4 regions of the Pseudomonas sp. GT1P32 genome follow, and region 4 is predicted to be linked to each of the others. Evidence: predicted binding sites of a transcription regulator. Region 4 holds the regulator's gene; each other region holds the start of a gene.
What was found. Region 4 encodes sigma-54, which starts transcription at its own class of promoters, with help from an activator protein. Its sites were predicted from a motif close to ANTGGCATNNANNTTGCTNT; they were not measured.

Region 1 (5,879 bases), 2.6 Mb from region 4:
CATGGACACATAGGCCACATCACAAGGTTTAATTTTGCATCTTGATACCTTGCCCCATATTAATTTTTGTTTGCCTCCATCGACTATTACATACCTCTCCAGCCCTTCCTGAGACTTTGGCAAGCAGTGCTCCGCGGTAATCCACAGGTCTTTTTTATATACTGAAATCATGCACAAATGCTTATTGTCACGATCGACCAATGAAGATACAAGCGGTAGCGCTTTCAGGTAGGTTTTATCAATTGAGTTTGTTGTCGAAACAATAGCAGCCTGTTTATTTACTGACAAAAAGCATTTCCCAGCATACGCCTTAAGCTCCGACACACTAATTGTATCAAGGTTATTTGGGCACCCCTCCGCCTGCTCTGCCATTGTCAAAACGGCCGATGCCGGAATTTTTATTGAAACCCCATCAATTTCATTTTTGAAATCCGGGTATTCGTTAAACACTTTTATCCCCAGCTTCGGCCCATAAGATATCGCCTCACGGACAACCGCCCTATTTAAGGCTTCAAGAAAACTCATTTTAATACTTGCTGGAGAGATCACCATTTCGTCAGTTATCGGCCTCCCATCTTTAATGGCTAAAACCATATCCCCCGCAAGTTTATTGTCCAATTTCAGTGAGGCACTGACATTCGGCTTAGTTAGAGCCTTTATTAATTCCAGCTGTAAATCACCATTGGAACTTTTAGCGCCTGCAGCACTTTCTCGGGGAATGCTTGTACTTTCTTCCGCCTGCACGGCAAGAGCTAAAATCACTAAAGATAGGGATATTTGCAGAGACAGGAAAAAACTAAGCTTCATAGCCAAATCCCTTTGAAATGGATGTATCTGGGTTTGGTCTAGCCTATGGCCATCATAATATCCAGTCGCCACCAGTAAAAATTCTGCCCCTACCGAAAGGACGGCTTTGGGCGCGGTAGGCTCCGCGAACCGCTTTTCCACCCCTTGATCAAGCCTCTAGCGTACCGATAGTTTTCTTTTGCCTTGAGGAATGTAGCGGTCAGGCTGACTCGCGAAGTAGTCCATGCCACCCACACCTCAAATCCCGGCCATAAAAAAACCCCTCTTGCGAGGGGTTCTTTGTGCAGCAATCAACCAACCCGCATCAGGTCATCTGAATGATGGTCTGCATGATGGTGCTTTGAGTCGAGATGGTCTTGGCGTTCGCCTGGTAGTTGCTCTGCGCCTTGATCAGGTCGACCAGTTCGCTGGTCAGGTTGACGTTGGACTCTTCCAGGGAGTTGGAGTGGATCTCGCCCAAGGTGCCGGTGTTCGGCGCATCGTAGCCCGGGATACCCGACGAGTAGGTTTCTTTCCAGCTGGTGCCGCCTACTGGCTGCAGACCTTGCTCGTTGGTGAAGCTGGCGAGCGAGATCTGGCCGATGGCCTTGGTCTGGCTGTTGCTGAAGTTGGCCAGCATGATACCGCTGCCATCGATGGTCAGGTTGGTGATCTGGCCCGTGGCGTAACCGTTCTGCGAAGGAATCGAACGCGCGGTATCGGCGTTGTACTGCGAGGTTTTGGCCATGGAGATCGTAACGACGCCGGAAGTAGCGCCGTTCGCTGTCCACACGCCATTTTTCACGTCACCGGGAATCCAGCCGGTGACCTTCAGGTCAGGGCTGACGATCGGCGCCGGAACGGCCGGTGTGGTGACCGAAACCAGATTGCCAGAGGTATCGAACACCATGGTCGAAGCGACCGGCAGGTTCAACGGAACCGCGGTAGGACTAGGGTCGGTGCCATTCGGGTTGCGACCATCAATCAGGGTGTAGGTTTTCCAGGTGTTCGCCCCGGTCTTGACCATGTATTGGTCCATGACGTGCTTGTTACCCTGAGTGTCATAAATCGGGGTACTGAACTGTTTGGTGAATGAGGCTTCTTTGGTCGAATCAAACGGGGTGGCAACCTGATCGATAACCGGTGCGGTGGAGTTCAGGTTGATCGTCGACGACACCGTGGAGGTGTTTTTTGGCGCCAGGTTCGAAGTATCGATACGCAGGTCGGTCAACACGCCGTTGATGATCTTGCCGTTGGCGTCCACGCCGTAACCTTGCAGACGCGCAGTGCCGTCGGTGTTGGTGACGTAACCGTCCTTGTCGACCTTGAACGTACCGGCACGGGTGTAGGACATCGAGCCGTTGTCGTTCAGCACGAAGAAGCCGGAACCGTTGATGCCCATGTCCAGCACGTTGCCGGTGTTGTTGACGTCGCCCTGGGTGAACTGCTGGGAAACGTTGGCCAGGCGCACGCCGTTACCAATGGTTTTGCTACCGGAACCCAGCTTGGTCGCCGAGTAAACGTCCGAGAATTCCGCACGGGACGATTTGAAACCGGTGGTCGCGACGTTGGCGATGTTGTTGCCGGTCACGTCCAGTTGTTTGTTGGCTGCATAGAGACCGCTAAGGCCGATATTGAAAGACATATTCCACTCCTTTGTGCCGTGTTAGTCGGCTCTACATACCAATTGTTTGTACTTTGGACAGGGCGATGCTGCCCCCCCCGGCGAGATTGAGCATCAACTCACCGCCGGTCTGGCTGATGGTCACGCTGCTGACAGTTGCCGGCAGGTACGTCACCAGCGAAGTCGCCTTGCCGTCGTAAGTTGCGGTGGCGCCGAAGGTGTACGTACCCGCCTTGGCCACTTCGCCCGCATCGTTCTTGCCGTCCCAGATGAAACTGGTGCTGCCGGCTTTTTGGCTGCCCAAGTCGATGGTGCGGATGACCTTGCCATCGGCGTCGGTAATCTTCACTTTCACCGGATCCACCGACGCCGGAACCGCGATGGTCCCGTTGAAGCTCTTGGAGGTATCGACCACGGCCTTGTCGCTCGGGGCGATGACCGAACGCCCGACCAGCGACGAAGCCTGCAAGGCCTGGGACGAGTTGTAATTGCTGGCCAGGCCACTCACGGTAGTGTTGAGCGTGGTGATGCCTTCCAGGCTGCTGAACTGTGCCAACTGGGCAACGAACTCGCCGTTGTCCTGCGGCTCCAGCGGGTTCTGGTTCTTCAGCTGTGTCACCAGCAACTGCAGGAACGCATCCTTGCCCAAGGCCTTTTTGCCGGTGGCGCTGTTCGTGGCGGACGCCAGGCCATCGGCACTGGTGTTGGTCTTGATCGAAGAGTTGGCCAGGATGTCTTTGAGGCTGATGCCGCTGGTGGTATCGGTAACACTCATCTGAGTCGCCCCTTATCACTGACCGAGGGTCAGGACCTTCTGCATCATGGTTTTGGCGGTGTTCATCATTTCGGCGTTGGTCTGGAACGAACGGCTCGCGGAAATCATGTCGGCCATTTCTTCGACCACGTTGACGTTCGGGTAGTAGACGTAGCCCTTGGCGTCGGCCGCCGGGTGGTTCGGCTCATAGCGCGCTTCCAGATTGCTCTGGTCTTCGACCACGCCCAGCACTTGCACGCCCTGACCGGCTGCTTCCTGGTTCTGGAACAACGAATCGCTGCCGCCGCTCTGCCCGCCCTGGAACATGGTGGCGAACACTGGATGACGTGCGCGATAGGTCTGGTCGATGCTCGACGAGACGGTCTCGGCGTTGGCGATGTTCGAGGCCACGGTGTTCAAGCGCGTGGTTTGCGCACTCATGCCGCTACCGGCAATGTTGAAAACACTGGATAGAGACATGACTTACTCTCCGCGAATGGCTGACATCAGCCCTTTGAATTTGCTGTTGAGCAGGGTGAAGCTGGCCTGGAAGTTGATCGCGTTTTCCGCGTAGTTCGACTGTTCCAGCTGGGCGTCCACGGTGTTCTGGTCAATCGACGGTTGCATCGGCGTGCGATACAGCAGCGACTCGTCGCCATTGCCCATGCCTTCGGCTTCGATATGACGGTTGTTGGTCATGTTCAAGGCGAATGTGCCGCTCTTGGTTTTCTCGTTCTGCTCGGCGAGCACTTTCGAGAAGTCCAGATCCCGAGCCTTGTAGTTCGGGGTGTCGGCGTTGGCGATGTTGTTGGCCAGGACTTCGGCACGCTGGGCGCGGAAGCCCAGGGCTTGTTCGTGGATACCGAGCGCTTTATCGAAGCTGATGCTCATGTCGGGAAACCTTCGGGTGACCTGATTTTTCGTACGATGGATATAGCAAGCGGCGTGCCAATTCAAAAAAGCCCGTAAACCGGGGCTTTGCGGGCAAGGGGCGAAGCGGCAATGCCAGAAAAGCGGCAACGGGTTTCCGCCGTCTGCCGCTTTTCTGCCGCTTTCGGTTTGGGCTCGGGTTGTGACCGGGGTTTGTAGGCATATCCGTTGTTGGGGTAACGGCGGCTATTGGTTTCGCCCTTACGGCGAGTCACTTGGAAAAGCCCCAAGTAACCAAGGGCTCTTGCCCCTTTCGTTCGGTGCCTCGCTAAGGCTCGGCATGCCCTCGCTCCGGTCCTGCTCCGTGGGCCCGCCGCCATCGGCCATCCATGGCCGGGGGCGGCTAACCCGGCATCCATGCCGGGTTGCCCACTGCGCAGAACCTCCACTCGGCCTCTCGAGGGGGCGACTACCGCCACAGCCGCCGAGGCGGCCTGATAGCCGACCTGGCTCATGCGCCGTGCCCGCGCTCCAGCAATGTGATGGCCCCACCAATTTCGGACTTTTACGCATTCCCCCTGTAGGAGCCGGCTTGCTGGCGATAGCGGTGGGTCAGGCAATGAATGTGTTGGCTGGACGGCCGCTATCGCCAGCAAGCCGGCTCCTACAATGGATTGGGTTCACACGATTCAAAATGGTAGGAGCTGGCTTGCCAGCGATGGAGGTCAACGATAACGCAGGCTGTCTGAATGAACGCGTTGCCCCGACGCTTTTCGCCAGCAAGCCGGCTCCTACAATGGATTGAGTTCACACGATTCAAAATGGTAGGAGCTGGCTTGCCAGCGATGGGCGTCAACGATAACGCGAGCTGTCTGAATGAACGCGTTGTCCAAACGCTTTTCGCCGGCAAGCCGGCTCCTACAGGAATCGGCGTACGCTTTTGATTCCCACCACTCATCAGGCCGAGCGTTAGCTCGCCTTCAGCTTTTGATCTGAGCGCCCCCTCGAGAGGCCGAGCGCAGGTTCTGCGCAGTGGGCAACCCGGCATGGATGCCGGGTTAGCCGCGCACGGCCAGGGATGGCCGATCGCGGCGGGCCCACGGAGCAGGACCGGAGCGAGGGCATGCCGAGCCTAGGCGAGGCACCGAACGAAAGGGGCAAGAGCGCTTGGTTACTTGGCGCTTTTCCAAGTGACCCGCTGTAAAAGCGGAACCAATATCAGCCATAACCCCAGAAACGGATATACACACCAAAACAGCAGACAAAAAAAACGGGAGCCCCAAAGGACTCCCGTTTTTCAAACTACCGCCAACCCATCACTTCGCCTGGTAAATGATCCCCGGGCTGCACTGGACCATCTGGTAATGATCCGGCAAACCGTTCAGCGCTTCGGACGCGCCAAGGAACAGATAACCGCCAGGCTTCAACGTGCTGTGGATGCGCAACAGGATGTCTTTCTTCACCTCGGCGGAGAAGTAGATCAGCACGTTGCGGCAGAACACGATGTCGAACTTGCCGAGGCTCGCGTAACTGTCCAGCAGGTTGAACGAGCGAAACTCCACCCGACTCTTAATCGGCGCCTTGATGGCCCAGCGCCCCGGCCCTTTCGGGTCGAAATAACGTTGAAGACGTTCGGGCGACAACCCACGGCCGATGGCCAGGCTGTCGTACTCGCCAGTCTTGCAGTTGGTCAGCATGGTGCCGGACAGGTCAGTGGCAACGATCTGCACACCCATCTTCAACTGGCCCATATTGACCCGCTCGAACTCGTCGATGGACATCGACAGCGAATACGGTTCCTGACCCGACGAGCAGGCCGCCGACCAGATTCGCAAGCGTTGCCCC
Region 2 (5,879 bases), 750 kb from region 4:
TTGAGCGATGCCAGCATCGCTTCAACATCGAGGCGGTTGTCGCTGCCGACATAAGGGTAGTGATTAACCTTGACACCGGCCGTGGCGAAAATGGTTTCGTGAATCGGCCAGGTCGGGTTGCTCAACCACACGCCACGGCCCGGCAGGCACTGGGCGATGAAGTCCGCGCTCAAGCGCAGCGCACCAGTGCCGCCCGGCGTCTGGGTGGCACCGGCCCGTTGTTCGGCGATCAGCGCAGAATCGGCGCCGAGCACCAACTCGTTGATGGCTTTGCCGAACGCCGGTTCGCCGTGACCGCCGATGTAGGTCTTGGTGGTCTGGCGATCCACCAGGCGCTGCTCCGCAAGCTTCACGGCCTGTGGAATCGGCGTCAGGCCAAAGGCGTCTTTATAGACGCCCACGCCAAGGTCGAATTTGCGCGGGTTGGGGTCCTGCGCATAGGCCTCCATCAGGCCGAGAATCGGGTCGCCGGGTACTCGACCTATGGCGTCGAAATGCATTATTTGCGGCCCTCGGCGTCCTTGGCCACTTCGTCAGTGCGCGCGGCCATGATGAAATCGTTGCGGTGCAGGCCTTTGATGGAGTGGCTCCACCAGGTCACGGTGACTTTGCCCCATTCGGTCAGCAGGCCCGGGTGGTGACCTTCGGCCTCGGAGATTTCCCCGACTGCGTTGGTGAACGCCAGCGCGTGCTTGAAGTTCTTGAACAGGAAAACCTTTTCCAGCTGCATGACGCTGTCGCGGACTTCGATGTTCCAGTCTGGGATTTGCTTGATCAGTACCGGCAGCTCTTCGTCGCTGACCTGAGGGGCGTCGGCGCGGCAGGCTTCGCAATGGGCTTGGTTCAATGTGGACATGATGTGTTCCTGAATTCGAATGATTGGAAATCGGCCGTCAGTGCAACCACGCTAAACCAAAGCGTCGATTCCTGACAGGCTCACTTGATTCTAAAAGCTGCGGATCACGCGGCTTTTTTTTGGCGGAAATTTAGGCGCGTGCAAACCCAGCTGCATGCCTTGCTTGACCATGCCCATGATGTCTTCATGAGCCAGGTCGAACAGGCGCTTGAGGTTCGGCAAGACGAAATACAACGGTTGCAGGATGTCGATGCGGTAAGGGGTGCGCATGCATTCCAGTGGATCGAAGGCCTGATGCTCAGGTTCGTCCGACAGGCTGTAAACGGTTTCTTTCGGCGAGGAGAGAATGCCGCCGCCGTAAATGCGCTGGCCTTCGGGTGTATCGACCAGACCGAACTCGATGGTCATCCAATACAAGCGCGCCAGGTACACGCGTTCTTCCTTGGAAGCCTTCAGGCCGAGTTTGCCGTAGGTGTGGGTGAATTCGGCGAACCAAGGGTTGGTCAGCAGCGGGCAGTGGCCAAAGATCTCGTGGAAAATGTCCGGCTCTTGCAGGTAATCCAGCTCTTCGCGGCTACGAATAAACGTCGCCACCGGAAACTGCTTGTTCGCCAGTAATTCAAAGAAAGTCTGGAAAGGAATCAGCGCGGGTACTCGGGCAACCTGCCAGCCGGTGGTTTCACCGAGGACTTTGTTGATTTCGCCGAGTTGCGGAATGCGGTCGTGGGGCAGACCGAGTTTTTCGATACCGTCCAGGTATTCCTGGCACGCACGCCCTTCGATCACTTTCAGTTGGCGAGTGATCAGCGTGTTCCACACCGCGTGTTCTTCGGCGGGGTAGTCGATAAAACCTTGCGCATCGGGCTCGCGAGCCACGTACTGCGTCTGCTTCATGCTGCTCTCCTGCTAGGGGATTTCGTTCTTGTTATGTCCTGCTATGGACTTAGAAATACCTCAGGAATTGCGATGTTGCAGCACGTGTAAGCCGTCGCATGTAGGAATATTCGTCGGTTTTCGTAAACTTTTCGTTACGGATTGACTGCTGTGGTGCTGCGCATGAGTTTTTCGGGTTTGAAATGGCTCACAGGTGTCACATAATCTTGACGACTATCTGAGCGTGCCCAGAGAAATATTTCCTGGTGGGCCTCGATTGATTGGTAAGCCGCTGTATTTAGGAGCCGGCTTGCCTGCGATAGCGTTCTCAAGGACCCCATCGCCGGCAAGCCAGCTCCTACAGGAAGCGATCCATCGCCTTAATTTACCTTCGGGCCTTATATGCGTATCAAAGTCCACTGCCAGAACCGCATCGGCATCCTGCGCGACATTCTCAATTTGCTGGTCGAGTACGGGATCAACGTCGCTCGCGGTGAAGTGGGTGGCGAGCATGGCAACGCGATCTACCTGCATTGCCCGAACCTGATCAATATTCAGTTCCAGGCGTTGCGTCCGAAATTCGAGTCGATTGCCGGGGTCTTTGGCGTCAAGCGTGTAGGCCTCATGCCGAGTGAACGTCGGCACATGGAGCTTAATGCTTTGCTCGGCGCCCTGGAATTTCCGGTGTTGTCGATCGACATGGGCGGCTCGATTGTCGCGGCTAACCGCGCGGCGGCGCAGTTGCTCGGCGTGCGTGTCGATGAGGTGCCGGGGATTCCCTTGTCGCGTTACGCCGAGGATTTCGATTTGCCGGAACTGGTGCGCGCCAACAAGTCGCGGATCAACGGGCTGCGGGTCAAGGTCAAGGGCGACGTGTTTCTGGCCGACATCGCGCCGCTGCAATCGGAGCATGACGACAGCGAGGCCATGGCCGGTGCGGTGCTGACCCTGCATCGAGCCGACCGGGTAGGGGAGCGCATCTACAACGTGCGCAAACAGGAGCTGCGCGGGTTCGACAGCATCTTCCAAAGCTCGAAAGTGATGGCGGCGGTGGTACGTGAAGCCCGGCGCATGGCGCCGCTGGATGCGCCGCTATTGATAGAAGGCGAAACCGGCACCGGCAAGGAATTGCTGGCGCGTGCCTGCCACTTGGCGAGCCCGCGGGGACAGTCGCCACTGATGGCGCTTAATTGCGCCGGCCTGCCGGAGTCCATGGCCGAGACTGAACTGTTCGGTTACGGCCCCGGTGCGTTCGAAGGCGCCCGTGCCGAAGGCAAGCTCGGGCTGTTGGAGCTGACGGCGGGCGGTACGCTGTTTCTCGATGGCGTGGGTGAAATGAGCCCGCGCTTGCAGGTGAAATTACTCAGATTCCTGCAGGACGGTTGCTTCCGTCGTGTAGGCAGTGATGAAGAGGTTTACCTCGATGTGCGAGTGATCTGTGCCACGCAGGTCGACCTGTCGGAGTTGTGCGCTCGTGGCGAGTTTCGCCAGGATTTGTATCACCGCTTGAACGTGCTTTCGCTGCATATCCCGCCACTGCGCGAATGCCTGGATGGTTTGACGCCGTTGGTGGAGCACTTCCTTGATCAGGCCAGCCGGCAGATCGGTTGTGCGCTGCCGAAACTGGCGCCGGCGGCCATGGAGCGGCTCAGTCACTACCATTGGCCGGGCAACGTCCGGCAGTTGGAAAACGTGTTGTTCCAGGCGGTTTCGTTGTGCGAAGGCGGGACGGTCAAGGCTGAACATATTCGCCTGCCGGATTATGGCGTGCGTCAGCCGCTTGGCGATTTCTCGCTTGAGGGCGGGCTGGATGACATTGTCGGGCGGTTCGAGAAAGCGGTGCTGGAGCGTTTGTATTCGGAGCACCCGAGCAGTCGGCAGTTGGGCAAGCGGCTCGGTGTATCTCACACCACCATTGCCAACAAGTTGCGGGAGTATGAAGTCGGCAAGACCGAGTCCTAGCTGACTTTTGCGGTGTTTGTGCCTGCCTCTTCGCGAGCAGGCTCACTCCTACAGGGGATTGCATTCCAAATGTAGGAGTGAGCCTGCTCGCGATGAGGCCTGCGCAGCCAGCGCCGAGGTCAAGCCTTGCCACTTACCGGCATAACACCGCCGGTTTTTCGTCTTTGACACATTCCCTGATTTCCCCCTGAACGCCCCAAGTCCTTTGTTTGCCGGGCTCCGCGCCGCCAGAAAAAAGTTGGTCTGCAAATTGCTTATCGCTCAGCAGTACAGCGGTGGGCGGCAAACGTCCGGCATGCAGAGGAAAGAGTGTGGACAAGTACCTTTATGTGGCAATGACCGGCGCCAGCCAGAATGCACTGGCGCAGAAGGCTCATGCGAACAACCTGGCGAACATCTCCACCAACGGCTTCCAGAAAGACCTGGAGCAGGCGCGTTCGATGCCGGTGTTCGGTGACAGCTTTCCGGCGCGTGCGTTTGCGATGTCCGAACGTCCGGCCACCGACTTCTCCTCGGGCTCTCTGGTACAAACCGGTCGCGACCTCGACGTCGCGGTACAGGGCAACGGCTGGATCGCGGTGCAGAACCCCGACGGCGGTGAAAGCTACGTGCGCACCGGCAGCCTGAACGTTGACGCCCTGGGCGTGTTGCGGGCCGGCAACGGCATGCCGGTGATGGGCAATGGCGGGCCGATTTCCGTGCCGCCCGAGCAGCAAATCGAAGTGGGTGAAGACGGCACCGTCAGCATTCGTGCGATGGGCGAAGGCCCTCGTGTGATGGCTGAAGTCGACCGCATCAAGCTGGTCAACCCGGATTTCAAGAACATGACCAAAGGCCTGGACGGTTCGATCCACACCAAGGACGGCAAGCCGGCGCAAGCCGATGCCAACGTCAAGCTGGTGTCCGGGTTCCTGGAGTCGAGCAACGTCAATGCCGTGGAAGAGATGACCTCGGTACTGGCGCTGGCCAAGCAGTTCGAGCTGCACATCAAGATGATGAACACCGCCAAAGACGACGACCAGGCCATGGCTCGGGTCTTGCAGATCAGCTAATTATCAGAACGTCGCGCCGTAAAACAGGCGCACGAGGAGAATCGAATGCTTCCGGCTCTATGGGTTGCCAAAACAGGTCTGTCCGCCCAGGACACCAACCTGACCACCATTTCCAACAACCTGGCGAACGTGTCGACCACGGGTTTCAAACGTGATCGCGCCGAGTTCCAGGACCTGCTGTACCAGATCAAACGCCAGCCAGGCGCCCAGTCGACCCAGGACAGCGAACTGCCGTCGGGTCTGCAAATTGGTACCGGTGTGCGCATTGTCGGCACTCAGAAAAACTTCAACGCCGGTAGCCTGCAAACCACCGAGCAGCCGTTGGACATGGCCATCGACGGTCGCGGTTTCTTCCAGATTCTGCAGCCGGACGGCACCACGTCCTACACCCGTGACGGTACGTTCCACCTCGATTCCAACGGTCAGATCGTCAACGCCAGTGGTTTCGCCCTGGAGCCGGCCATTGTCATCCCGAACGATGCCCAGACCTTCACGGTCGGTCGTGACGGCACCGTGTCCATCACCATTGCCGGCAACCCGGCATCCCAGGTGATCGGCAACCTGCAAACCGCCGACTTCATCAACCCGGCCGGCCTGCAAGCCGTGGGTAACAACCTGTTCCTGGAAACCGCCGCCAGCGGCGCGCCGCAAGTTGGCACGCCAGGCCTGGCCGGTTTCGGTACCACGCTGCAGAACACCCTGGAAACCTCCAACGTCAGCACCGTTGAGGAGATGGTCAACATGATCACCACCCAGCGCGCTTACGAGATGAACTCCAAGGTGATCTCCACCGCCGACCAGATGCTCTCGTTCGTAACGCAGAATCTGTAATCAAGTCTATGAGGCGGTCATGAGGCCGCCTGCAACACCGTGAGGTAGGGTCATGAATCGCTTTGTATCTGTCCTGGCACTGATTGGCGTCGCCGCGCTGGCGGGTTGCGTCGGTCCGACGCCCAAGCCCAATGACCCTTACTACGCCCCGGTGTTGCCGCGTACGCCATTGCCGGCTGCCGCGAACAACGGCTCGATCTACCAGGCCGGTTTCGAACAGAACCTGTACAGCGACCGCAAGGCGTTCCGGGTCGGTGACATCATCACCATCACCCTGAACGAAAAAACCCAGGCCAGTAAAAACG
Region 3 (5,879 bases), 1.2 Mb from region 4:
ATCGTCATAACCGAGTTTGCGTTTCAGGGTGGTGGCGCAGAAGAAGCACACCACGCCTGCTGCCAGACCGATCACCAGCGCGCCCATCGGGCCCACGGTGCCAGCGGCCGGGGTGATTGCAACCAGACCGGCGACCACACCAGAGGCGATACCCAGTGCACTTGGCTTGCCGTGAGTGATCCACTCGGCAAACATCCAGCCCAGTGCGGCGGCGGCGGTTGCGATCTGGGTAACCAGCATCGCCATGCCGGCAGTGCCGTTGGCCGCTGCGGCGGAACCGGCGTTGAAGCCGAACCAGCCGACCCACAGCATGGCGGCGCCCATCAGGGTGTAACCGAGGTTGTGCGGTGCCATCGGGGTGGTCGGGAAGCCTTTACGCTTGCCGAGCACGATGCACGCCACCAGACCGGCCACACCGGCGTTGATGTGCACCACGGTGCCGCCAGCGAAATCGAGCACGCCCCAGTCCCACATCAGGCCGCCGTTGCCGGACCAGACCATGTGCGCGATCGGTGCATAAACCAGAGTGAACCAGATGCCCATGAAGATCAGCATCGCGGAGAACTTCATCCGCTCAGCGAAGGCACCGACGATCAGCGCAGGGGTGATGATGGCGAACGTCATCTGGAAGGTGATGAACACCGCCTCAGGGAACAACGCCGCAGGACCCGTCAGGCTGGCGGGGGTGACACCGGCGAGGAAAGCCTTGCCCATGCCGCCGAAGAAGGAGTTGAAGTTGACGACGCCCTGTTCCATGCCGGTGGTGTCGAACGCGATGCTGTAGCCATAAATGACCCACAGGACGCTGATCAGACCGGTAATGGCGAAGCACTGCATCATCACGGAAAGAATGTTTTTGGAGCGAACCATGCCGCCGTAGAACAGCGCGAGGCCGGGAATGGTCATGAACAGCACGAGGGCTGTCGAGGTCAGCATCCAGGCGGTATCGCCGGAATTGAGGACTGGGGCCGCCACTTCGTCTGCCGCCATGGCCAGGCTGGGCATTACGAGGGACAACAGGGCTCCTAGCCCTGCGAATTTACGCAGAGTCATATTGTTTTCTCCTGGGGCGTTGGGGTTTGTGGCGGCTTAAATCGCGTCGGTATCGGTTTCGCCGGTACGGATGCGAATCGCCTGTTCCAGATTGACCACGAAGATCTTGCCGTCACCGATCTTGCCGGTATTGGCAGCCTTGGTTATCGCCTCGATAACCCGATCAAGATCCTTGTCGTCAATGGCGACATCGATCTTCACCTTGGGCAGGAAATCGACCACGTATTCCGCGCCGCGATACAGCTCGGTGTGACCCTTCTGCCGCCCGAAGCCTTTGACTTCGGTAACGGTAATGCCCTGCACGCCGATCTCGGACAGCGATTCGCGCACGTCGTCCAACTTGAACGGCTTGATGATGGCAGTGACTAGCTTCATGAAAACTCTCTCCCGAATTGGTGGACTTGCCCCAGGAAAACAAACCCGGCTCAAGTCTAAGCGCAGTGCCTGGCTTTGTAACGCATCGTCGGCCTTACCTGCCCGTCCGACGCCAGCTAACCGCTCCTCACGAAACTCTTCCCCCGTTTCGCTTGGCGCACTGCATTCGTCACATCGACTGCATCAGTGCATGGGTCACTACCGTCTAAGCAGAAAGCTTGCCATCTCCACAAAACCCTCAGTTTTCAAGCCCTTGGCCGTAGATGCCCACCACATCGCTGCAACACCGGACGCGTTACGCACAACAACGGTGCGGCGCCGTCCGTCCGCATGCGCGAAAAGCGTGCACCCCTGCGGTCGGGATTGACTATAGACACTGCGTGATACACTGCCCGCCATTGTTTCCAGGACCTTTCCCATGCTCGCGCCCAAAGATTTCCTCGACGCCTTGACCGGCACCGCCTCCCGCCTCTTCAGCGGCGACACCCCACTGCCGAAAAGCGAAATCGAAAGCCAGTTCAAAGCGTTGCTGCAAAGCGGCTTCAGCAAACTGGACCTGGTGAGCCGGGAAGAGTTTGATAGTCAGATGGTCGTGCTGGCACGCACGCGGGCACGCTTGGAAAGCCTGGAAGCGAAGGTTGCCGAGCTGGAAGCAAAGCTCAATCCCCCAACCGAATAACACGCAAAACCCACTGTAAAAACCCAATCCCCTGTGGGAGCGAGCCTGCTCGCGATTGAAGGTCGGCACGACCTTCAGATTCATCTGTAGGAGCTGCCGCAGGCTGCGATCCTTTGATTTCCAGCCCCGCAAAAATCCCGGCAACGTCCTACAACAAAACCACCGCCGTCCGATTGCGTCGCCAAGTATCCGGCCTCTAAGCTCATCCCCAGCTGAATATTCAGCTCTGGGTTTGGCGACCCGGAAGACCCCGACGCACCGCGACCACATTCGACCGAGGAACTTATTCCCATCTCGAATTATGGCGGCTATGCGTGGGAGACCTTCGGGTCTGCCGGTTCTCGGGCGTCACCGGTTCGCCAACCCGCGCATGGCTGCCACCCTTTTCGTTTGGCGACGATCAGAGGCAGTTTTCTTCATTTGATCCCGAGAACTGCACGATGGACGAAAACTATCTGATCCCCCACGTCTTCACCCGCCACAAACTCCACCTCCACGCCCTCCTCCTCCAAAACCAACCCTGGTTCAGCGCCCGCGATCTCGGCCGCTTCCTGCGCCTCTACCTCGACGACCGCGCCGTCCGCAAACTCGACCCCGACCAGCGCCAGTCCGCACGAATGCTCATCAACGGCAGCATCGAAAACACGCTATTGATCAGCGAATCCGGCGTCTACGCACTACTGATCTACCACTACTGCCCCGAACACCGAGCCCTGCGCGAATGGCTGACCCACGACGTAGTGCCAGCCCTAAGGGATGCCCAGCAACCCATATCTATCGAACGGCCGATCCTGAGCCTGCTGAACTGGCCGGAAATGTCACTGAGTTTGCTGCACTGGAATAACCAGCCGTGGATTCGGTTGCAGGATGTTCCGCACGTTCTACCTGACCGGGATGAGTCAAACCGTGCGGTCAATGCGCCTTGGTGGAAGAGAGCTTCGCGGATGCTGCAATCGCTTTAACACCCATTTGCGCCGTCTATTGACTACGTTTGCTGCTCGGCAGACGTAGTCCTTTTCCATAACCAAACCCAATTTCACCCGCTGTGCTTCTGACGTCCTTCATTCATCTCAGTACGGTCCTACATTAGCCAACTCCTGCGCCTGATTACGTGACCACGCCCGCGTCCGTTAACTTCTTCGCCTCGATCTCAATAGTACAAACGCGATGAGAAGAAAGGGAAAAGGCACAGAACTCCGCAATCAGATATTCAAGTCTGATGCTCGAAATCTCACTTACGAAGCAATGTCCTATGATCCTGACGTTCGTGCCGCGGGAATCAACGTCTCAGCACTCAGGCTCGATCCAATCACCGCGGCTGCAATCAGCTCCTGTCATCTGTGGCAAGAGGCAATCCCGTACCCGTGGGAATGCATCCCGGATTGGAAGCGAAAGGATGCAAGGGGACTGGATTTAGCCATCTGGTATGAAGAAGAGCTCTGTGGCTTGTGCTATGCGACTCCGCGTGAAAGTACTGTCTGCATAAAAATAGTACTGTTGCAGGGGCATACAAGAAACACCCACCCTTTGCGGGGCTGGATCGCTCCAATTGCATTACGGGCTAGCGAATTTTATGCACGGATGCTGGGTTGCGATGAGATTGAGGTACAAGAACCCGACCCGGGTGTCATCTCCTACTATCAAAAACTTGGATTCATTTTTGACAAAACCAACCGCCTTGTCTTTTCGCTAGACGACCAATAAGATCGATCCACTCATCCAGGCACGCGAGGTGTCTATGAAACGCAAAAAGCAAAAAGCGAAGCCGTTAATGATCGCTGAGTATCATGCCGAGGCGCTCCGTTTCGCCGGAAGCGTTTCTGCCAGCCAAAATCGCTTTTTTAAAGTGGCAGCAATGTATGGCAAAGAGCTCGAACCTGATGGCTTGCTTGCAGGTGCACGAAGCTGACTAGCCCCCCCCGAAGAAACCGTCCGAGTGGCGGTTTTTTTTCGTATCCGAACTAGCTCATGAATGCCCGCACAAGCTCCAATGTTTGACGCTTCAACCACTATCCCAATCCGTAACCAAACTTTTAAATCGACGCGCAAGAGGTGCGTATGAGCCCAAAAAAGCGAAAGGCAAAGCTGTTACAAATTGTTGAGTTCCACGCCGAAGCGCGTCGTCTGGCTGGCAACTTATCGGCCAATCAACTACGCATTATTGAAGTCGGCCTCGCTCGCGGTAAAGAACTTGAGCCAGGTGGTTGGTTAGCCGGTGGACGAAGCTGAATTTTTTTCGTGAAAGAAACCGTCTCAATGGCGGTTTACTTTTATCTCGCCGATGCCCTGGTCCGTAACCGCAACATCCCGTGAAAATTCGGCCGCGTAACCACCCCTCCAACTCCCTCTCCCCCGTCTACCCTTGAAAAGCCGCAGGATGCGATCCCGCAAAACTCAAGGAACGACCATGTCCCTCTCCATCGTCCACAGCCGCGCCCAAATCGGCGTGGATGCGCCCGCCGTCACCGTCGAAGTCCACCTGGCCAATGGTCTGCCATCGCTGACCATGGTTGGTTTACCCGAAGCGGCGGTGAAGGAAAGCAAGGATCGGGTGCGCAGTGCGATCATCAACTCAGGCCTGCAATTCCCGGCGCGGCGTATAACCCTGAATCTCGCTCCAGCTGATTTGCCGAAGGACGGCGGACGATTCGATCTGGCGATTGCCTTGGGGATTCTGTCCGCCAGCGTGCAGGTGCCAACGCTGACACTGGATGATGTGGAATGCCTGGGAGAACTGGCGCTATCAGGCGCGGTACGTGCCGTGCGAGGCGTGTTGCCGGCCGCACTGGCGGCGCGCAAGGCCGGACGCTCGCTGATGGTGCCGCGAGCGAATGCCGAGGAGGCGTGCCTGGCGTCGGGGTTGAAGGTGATCGCGGTGGATCATTTGCTGGAAGCGGTTGCGCACTTCAATGGGCACACACCGGTCGAGCCTTACGTTTCCAACGGTTTGCTCTATGCCAGCAAACCCTATCCAGACTTGAACGAAGTACAGGGCCAGCTTTCAGCCAAGCGCGCATTGCTGATCGCAGCGGCGGGCGCTCATAACCTGCTGTTCAGCGGACCACCGGGCACCGGAAAAACCCTTCTGGCGAGTCGTTTGCCAGGGCTGCTTCCGCCATTGGCAGAAAATGAAGCGCTGGAAGTCGCCGCCATTCAATCCGTCACCAGTTGCGTGCCCTTGAGCCACTGGCCGCAAAGGCCCTTCCGCCAGCCCCATCACTCGGCCTCCGGCCCGGCGCTGGTGGGCGGCGGTTCGAAGCCGCAACCCGGCGAAATCACCCTCGCCCACCATGGAGTTCTGTTCCTCGACGAACTGCCGGAATTCGATCGCAAGGTGCTGGAGGTTTTGCGAGAGCCGCTGGAGTCCGGCCATATCGTGATTTCCCGCGCCAAGGATCGCGTGAGGTTTCCGGCCCGCTTTCAATTGGTGGCGGCGATGAACCCGTGTCCCTGTGGATATCTTGGCGAACCCAGCGGCAAATGCAGTTGTACACCGGACATGGTCCAGCGCTACCGCAATAAATTGTCGGGGCCATTGCTGGACCGTATCGACCTGCACTTGACCGTCGCCCGGGAAGCCACGGCGCTGAATCCTGCGCTCAAACCCGGCGATGACACCGCCACAGCCGCGCTGCTGGTCGCCGACGCCAGAGAGCGGCAACACAAACGCCAGGGCTGCGCGAACGCGTTCCTTGATCTGCCGGGCCTGCGCAAACACTGCACGTTATCCACAATCGACGAAACCTGGCTGGAAACAGCGTGCGAACGACTG
Region 4 (5,879 bases):
GATCAGCCTATCCGCATTCAGGCCGACGACGCCCAACTGGACGACAAGAATGGCGTTGCCACCTATAAAGGTGACGTGATCATCACTCAGGGCTCAATGAAGGTCACCGGCAATACTGTGACCATGACCCGCAAACCTAACGGCGACATCGACGTGGTGACCTCGGTGGGCAACCTCGCCTACTTCGAGCAGATCCAAACCGCTGGTGACACCAAGCCGGTTCAGGGCTGGGGCGTCACCATCCAGTATCACGCCTCGCAAGACCGCGTCGTGCTGATTGATCGCGCCAAAGTTGTCGATAAAGACGGCAACGTCACCCAAGGCGAGAAAATCGTCTACGACACCAACAAAAAGCTTGCCAGCGCAGGCCGAGCCACGGGCACCAATGTGACCGAGTCGCGTCCGCGTATCGACATGGTGATCCAGCCGAAAAAGAAAACCGACGAGCAAAAGGCCCCGTAATGGCAACTCTGAAAGCTCAGCATTTGGCCAAGAGCTACAAGAGCCGTCAGGTCGTGCGCGACGTCAGCCTGTCTATCGACAGCGGTCAGATCGTCGGCCTGCTTGGCCCTAACGGCGCCGGCAAAACCACCTGCTTCTACATGATTGTCGGCCTGGTTCAGGCCGATCAGGGTCGCGTACTGATCGATGATCTGGACGTCAGCCACCAGCCGATGCACGGTCGTGCGAAGGCAGGTATCGGCTATCTTCCGCAAGAAGCGTCGATCTTCCGCAAACTATCGGTCGCCGACAACATCATGGCGATCCTCGAGACCCGCAAGGAACTCGACAAGGCCGGTCGTCGCAAGGAACTGGAAAGCCTGCTGCAGGAATTCCACATCAGCCACATCCGCGACAACCTCGGCATGAGCCTGTCCGGTGGCGAACGCCGCCGTGTGGAAATCGCCCGGGCACTGGCCACCAACCCGAAATTCATCCTCCTCGACGAACCGTTCGCCGGCGTGGACCCGATTTCGGTGGGCGACATCAAACAGATCATCTACCACCTCAAGGCCAAGGGCATTGGCGTGCTGATCACCGACCACAACGTCCGTGAAACGCTGGATATCTGCGAAACCGCCTACATCGTCAACGATGGCCAATTGATCGCCGAAGGTGATTCGGCCACCATCCTGGCCAACGACCTCGTGAAAGAAGTCTATCTGGGCCATGAGTTCCGCCTGTAAGCGCTGAGGTGTCTGGCTGGCTGTCCGAGCGCTTGTCTCGATAAAAAATCAATACTTTTTTATTGTTACAGCGCTCTAGGCAAACGCTACGGTTTCGGGCATATAATTTGCTTATGTTTGGCGCTTCGGCGCCCTGTAGTGGATGGCGCATGTGCGCCGGCGAATAAGGTGTTTAGCCCCTGCCATGAAACCATCGCTAGTCTTGAGAATGGGCCAGCAGCTGACGATGACACCGCAGCTGCAACAGGCCATCCGCCTGCTCCAATTGTCGACCCTGGACCTGCAACAGGAAATCCAGGAGGCCCTGGAGTCCAATCCGATGCTCGAACGCCAGGAAGAAGGCGACGACTTCGATAACGCCGACCCCTTGGCCGACAAAGCCGAACAGCAACCCAACGCCGACGTTTCAGAACCCTCCTATCAGGAAACCGCCCCGACGGTGGACAACCTCGAGGAAGGTGACTGGAACGAGCGCATTCCCAACGAACTGCCCGTCGACACCGCCTGGGAAGACGTCTACCAGACCAGCGCCAGCAGCCTGCCGAGCAACGATGACGACGAGTGGGATTTTACTACCCGTACATCCGCCGGTGAGAGCCTGCAAAGCCACCTGTTGTGGCAACTGAACCTGGCGCCGATGTCCGACACCGATCGCCTGATCGCCGTGACCCTGATCGATTGCATCAACAATCAGGGCTACCTGGACGAAACCCTCGAGGAAATCCTCGAAGCCTTCGATCCGGAACTCGACATCGAACTGGACGAAATCGAAGCCGTCCTGCATCGCATCCAGCAATTCGAACCCGCCGGCATCGGCGCCCGCAACCTGGGTGAATGCCTGCTGCTGCAATTGCGCCAGCTTCCAGCCAAGACACCTTGGCTGGCCGAGGCCAAGCGCCTGGTCACCGATTACATCGACCTGCTCGGCAGCCGCGACTACAGCCAGCTGATGCGCCGCATGAAGCTCAAGGAAGATGAACTGCGCCAGGTGATCGAACTGGTTCAGAGCCTCAACCCGCGCCCTGGCTCGCAGATCGAATCCAGCGAAGCCGAGTACGTCGTCCCCGACGTGATCGTGCGCAAGGACAACGAGCGCTGGCTGGTCGAGCTGAACCAGGAATCGGTGCCACGGTTGCGGGTCAACGCCCAATACGCCGGTTTTGTTCGCCGCGCCGACACCAGTGCCGACAACACCTTCATGCGTAATCAGTTGCAAGAGGCCCGCTGGTTCATCAAGAGCCTGCAAAGCCGCAACGAAACCCTGATGAAAGTTGCCACCCAGATCGTCGAGCATCAGCGCGGTTTTCTGGAATACGGCGACGAAGCGATGAAACCGCTGGTGCTGCATGACATCGCCGAAGCGGTGGGCATGCACGAGTCGACGATTTCCCGCGTAACGACACAAAAATTCATGCATACCCCCCGGGGCATATATGAGCTGAAATACTTTTTCTCCAGCCACGTCAGCACCTCCGAAGGCGGTGAATGCTCGTCCACGGCGATCCGCGCGATCATCAAAAAACTGGTTGCCGCGGAAAATCAGAAAAAGCCGTTGAGTGACAGCAAGATCGCTGGTTTACTGGAGGCACAAGGCATTCAGGTGGCTCGCCGCACCGTCGCCAAGTACCGCGAATCCCTCGGGATCGCGCCTTCGAGCGAACGCAAGCGGTTGATGTAGAGCCACGCCACAGCGTTCCAGTGGTAGATCATCTGGTCTACCGCTTTATGCACTGGCAACGAAGGAGAAGCTGTATGCAAGTCAACATCAGTGGACACCAACTGGAAGTGACCGAACCTCTTCGCACCTACATCGGCGAAAAACTCGAACGGTTAGAGAGGCATTTCGACAAGATCACCAACGTGCAGGTCACGATGACGGTCGAAAAGCTGAAGCAGAAAATCGAAGCCACGCTGCATATTCCCGGCAATGAAGTGGTCGCCAACGCGGAACATACCGATATGTACGCGGCGATCGACGCATTGACCGACAAGCTGGATAAACAACTCAAAAAGCATAAGGAAAAGACCCAGAGCCTCCTCCAGGGCGCGACCGGTCGTTAACACTCCCAACCCATGATCCGACTTGAAAGCATCCTGACCCCCGGCCGTTCCCTCGTGAACGTGCCGGGCGGCAGCAAAAAGAAAGCCCTCGAGCAAATTGCCAACCTGATCGCCCGGGAAGTGCCGGATCTGGAGATGCAAGATGTCTTCGAGGCGTTGATTGCCCGTGAAAAACTCGGTTCGACCGGTTTTGGTAACGGCATCGCTATCCCTCACTGTCGGCTGAAAGGTTGCACCTCGCCCATCAGCGCCTTGATGCACCTGGACGCCCCTATCGATTTCGACGCCATCGACGGTGCTCCGGTTGACCTGCTGTTCGTCTTGCTGGTCCCCGAAGCCGCTACCGATGCGCACCTTGAATTGCTCCGTCAGATCGCCAGCATGCTCGATCGCAAGGAAGTCCGCGATCGCCTGCGTAGCGCCCCGAGCAATGAAGCCTTGTATCAGGTTGTCCTGGACGAGCAAAACGGGCACTAATCATGCGCTTGATCATCGTCAGTGGCCGTTCCGGCTCAGGTAAAAGCACCGCGCTCGATGTTCTCGAGGACAACGGCTATTACTGCATCGACAACCTGCCCGCCGGGTTGTTGCCGGAACTGGCTGAACGCGCGCTGATCCACACCGAACTGGCGCAACCGCTGGTTGCCGTGTCCATTGACGCGCGCAACCTGCCGAGCCACCTGAGCCGGTTTCCGGAACTGCTCGAAGAAGTTCGCAGCCGGCATATCCAGTGCGACGTCCTGTACCTGGACGCCGACGAAGAAACCTTGCTTAAGCGTTTTTCGGAAACTCGCCGTCGTCACCCGCTGAGCAGCGCCAACCGCTCGCTGGCCGAGGCGATCAACGATGAAACCAGCCTTCTGGGGCCGATTGCCGACCTCGCCGATCTCAAGGTCATCACCACCAACCTGAACCTGTACCAGCTGCGCGATACCATCAAGTTGCGCCTGCTGAACCAGCCGGAACCCGGCACAGCGTTTTTGGTGGAGTCGTTCGGATTCAAGCGCGGCATGCCGGTGGACGCCGATCTGGTGTTCGACGTGCGCTGCCTGCCGAACCCCTATTGGAAGCCCGAGCTACGCGATCAGTCCGGGCTTGATGAACCGGTTGCCACATACCTGGCCGCCCAGCCGGACGTCGAAGAGATGTTCCAGGACATTTCCACGTACCTGCTCAAATGGTTGCCGCGCTTTGCCGCCAGCAACCGCGCTTATGTCACCATTGCCATCGGCTGCACCGGCGGGCACCACCGCTCCGTCTATCTGACCGAACGTCTGGGTCAGGCCCTGCAAAAAACCCTGAAGAACGTCCAGGTCCGCCACCGCGACCTCAGCTAAAGGATTCACATCGCGATGCCTGCTCTGGAAATCGAAATCATCAACAAGCTGGGCCTGCATGCCCGCGCTTCCGCCAAATTCGTTGGTGTCGCCGGCGAGTTCAAAGACTGCACGATCAGAGTCGGACGAACGCCGGAATCAACGGTCGACGGCAAAAGCATCATGGCAATGATGATGCTCGCTGCAGGCAAAGGCACCAAAATCTATATCAGCACCGAAGGCGAAGACGAGCAAAAAGCGCTAGATGCGCTGACAGACTTGATCAACCGTTACTTCGACGAAGGCGAATAACGCTCGCCTAGGCGAGCGCTGTATCCATCACCATCATCAAACAAAACCCGATCAGCAGCCCAAGGCTGGCCAGCTTGTCGCGACCATGGCGGCGCGACTCGGGAATGACTTCGTGCGTGACCACCAGCAACATGGCCCCGGCCGCGAGCGCCAGGCCCAACGGCAACAACAGCTCGGCCAGGCTTACCAGCCAGGCGCACAACAGTGCGAAGACCGGCTCGACCAAGCCTGATGCCGCCCCGATCAGGAACGCCTTGACCCGCGACATCCCTGCTCCGGCCAACACCAACGCAATGACCAATCCTTCTGGCACATCCTGCAAGGCGATGCCCATGGCCAGGCTGTCGGCGTCGGGCATGCCGCCACCCGCCGAGACACCGACCGCCATGCCTTCGGGAATGTTGTGGGCGATGATGGCAAACACGAACAACCAGATCCGTGGCGGAATGACCGGCCGCTCCAGTGTGCCGACGAGCATTTCCGGTGAAGCGCCGGAAACCTTTCGATCCACCAGATACAGCCCGAACGCGCCAAGCATGATGCCGAAACTGATCAGACCGCTGGCCGCCCAAGGTGTCAGCCCCAGGCTTTCAGCAGCGGCAATGCCCGGCACGATCAGCGAAAACGCCGTCGCCGCGAGCATCACCCCGGCACCGAAGCCGAGCAGCGTATCGCTGACCGCCTGGGGCATGCGTCGAATCACCAGCACCGGCACCGCACCCAGAGCCGTGCCCAAGGCGCAAATTGCCCCGCCCTGCAACGCACGCAGCAGTTTCGGCTCAAGGTCCAGCCACGCAAGCCCATGCGCAACCAACAGGCTCACGCCCGCCAGTAGTAACAGCGACCCAAACGCGTAACGAAACAGTCGTCCACTTCCGATCGCCAGTGTTTCAGTGCCCATAGTCTGCCCAGGATTGTTTTTATAGAAGACTTAAACCAGTGCAGCCTGATAGCGCGCAGCGACTTCGGGCCAATTGATCACGTTGTAAAAAGCGTTGATGTA

Region 1: a site for sigma-54 is predicted at 4,098-4,117, ahead of flgB (flagellar basal body rod protein FlgB). Genes of this name have one in related genera too.
Region 2: a site for sigma-54 is predicted at 3,929-3,948, ahead of ACYZUC_RS12310 (flagellar basal body rod protein FlgF). Genes of this name have one in related genera too.
Region 3: a site for sigma-54 is predicted at 1,635-1,654, ahead of glnK (P-II family nitrogen regulator). Genes of this name have one in related genera too.

Annotation. Positions count from the first base shown of each region.
Region 1 covers NZ_CM142704.1:6,026,551-6,032,429, reverse strand. Annotated here, with positions in the region: gene ACYZUC_RS27650 (hypothetical protein) at 1-807, opposite strand, end outside; gene flgE (flagellar hook protein FlgE) at 1,112-2,431, opposite strand; gene flgD (flagellar hook assembly protein FlgD) at 2,463-3,185, opposite strand; gene flgC (flagellar basal body rod protein FlgC) at 3,201-3,644, opposite strand; gene flgB (flagellar basal body rod protein FlgB) at 3,648-4,055, opposite strand; gene cheR (protein-glutamate O-methyltransferase CheR) at 5,351-5,879, opposite strand, start outside.
Region 2 covers NZ_CM142704.1:2,686,303-2,692,181, reverse strand. Annotated here, with positions in the region: gene ACYZUC_RS12330 (amino acid aminotransferase) at 1-500, opposite strand, end outside; gene ACYZUC_RS12325 (4a-hydroxytetrahydrobiopterin dehydratase) at 500-856, opposite strand; gene phhA (phenylalanine 4-monooxygenase) at 947-1,750, opposite strand; gene ACYZUC_RS12315 (sigma-54-dependent transcriptional regulator) at 2,132-3,691, shown strand; gene ACYZUC_RS12310 (flagellar basal body rod protein FlgF) at 4,003-4,743, shown strand; gene flgG (flagellar basal-body rod protein FlgG) at 4,789-5,574, shown strand; gene flgH (flagellar basal body L-ring protein FlgH) at 5,627-5,879, shown strand, end outside.
Region 3 covers NZ_CM142704.1:4,634,341-4,640,219, reverse strand. Annotated here, with positions in the region: gene ACYZUC_RS21180 (ammonium transporter) at 1-1,053, opposite strand, end outside; gene glnK (P-II family nitrogen regulator) at 1,090-1,428, opposite strand; gene ACYZUC_RS21170 (accessory factor UbiK family protein) at 1,847-2,107, shown strand; gene ACYZUC_RS21165 (BRO-N domain-containing protein) at 2,548-3,069, shown strand; gene ACYZUC_RS21160 (hypothetical protein) at 3,846-4,016, shown strand; gene ACYZUC_RS21155 (hypothetical protein) at 4,166-4,336, shown strand; gene ACYZUC_RS21150 (YifB family Mg chelatase-like AAA ATPase) at 4,515-5,879, shown strand, end outside.
Region 4 covers NZ_CM142704.1:3,436,993-3,442,871, forward strand. Annotated here, with positions in the region: gene lptA (lipopolysaccharide transport periplasmic protein LptA) at 1-462, shown strand, start outside; gene lptB (LPS export ABC transporter ATP-binding protein) at 462-1,187, shown strand; gene ACYZUC_RS15865 (RNA polymerase factor sigma-54) at 1,372-2,865, shown strand; gene hpf (ribosome hibernation-promoting factor, HPF/YfiA family) at 2,940-3,248, shown strand; gene ptsN (PTS IIA-like nitrogen regulatory protein PtsN) at 3,261-3,725, shown strand; gene rapZ (RNase adapter RapZ) at 3,728-4,585, shown strand; gene ACYZUC_RS15885 (HPr family phosphocarrier protein) at 4,601-4,876, shown strand; gene ACYZUC_RS15890 (ZIP family metal transporter) at 4,884-5,777, opposite strand; gene ACYZUC_RS15895 (superoxide dismutase) at 5,808-5,879, opposite strand, start outside.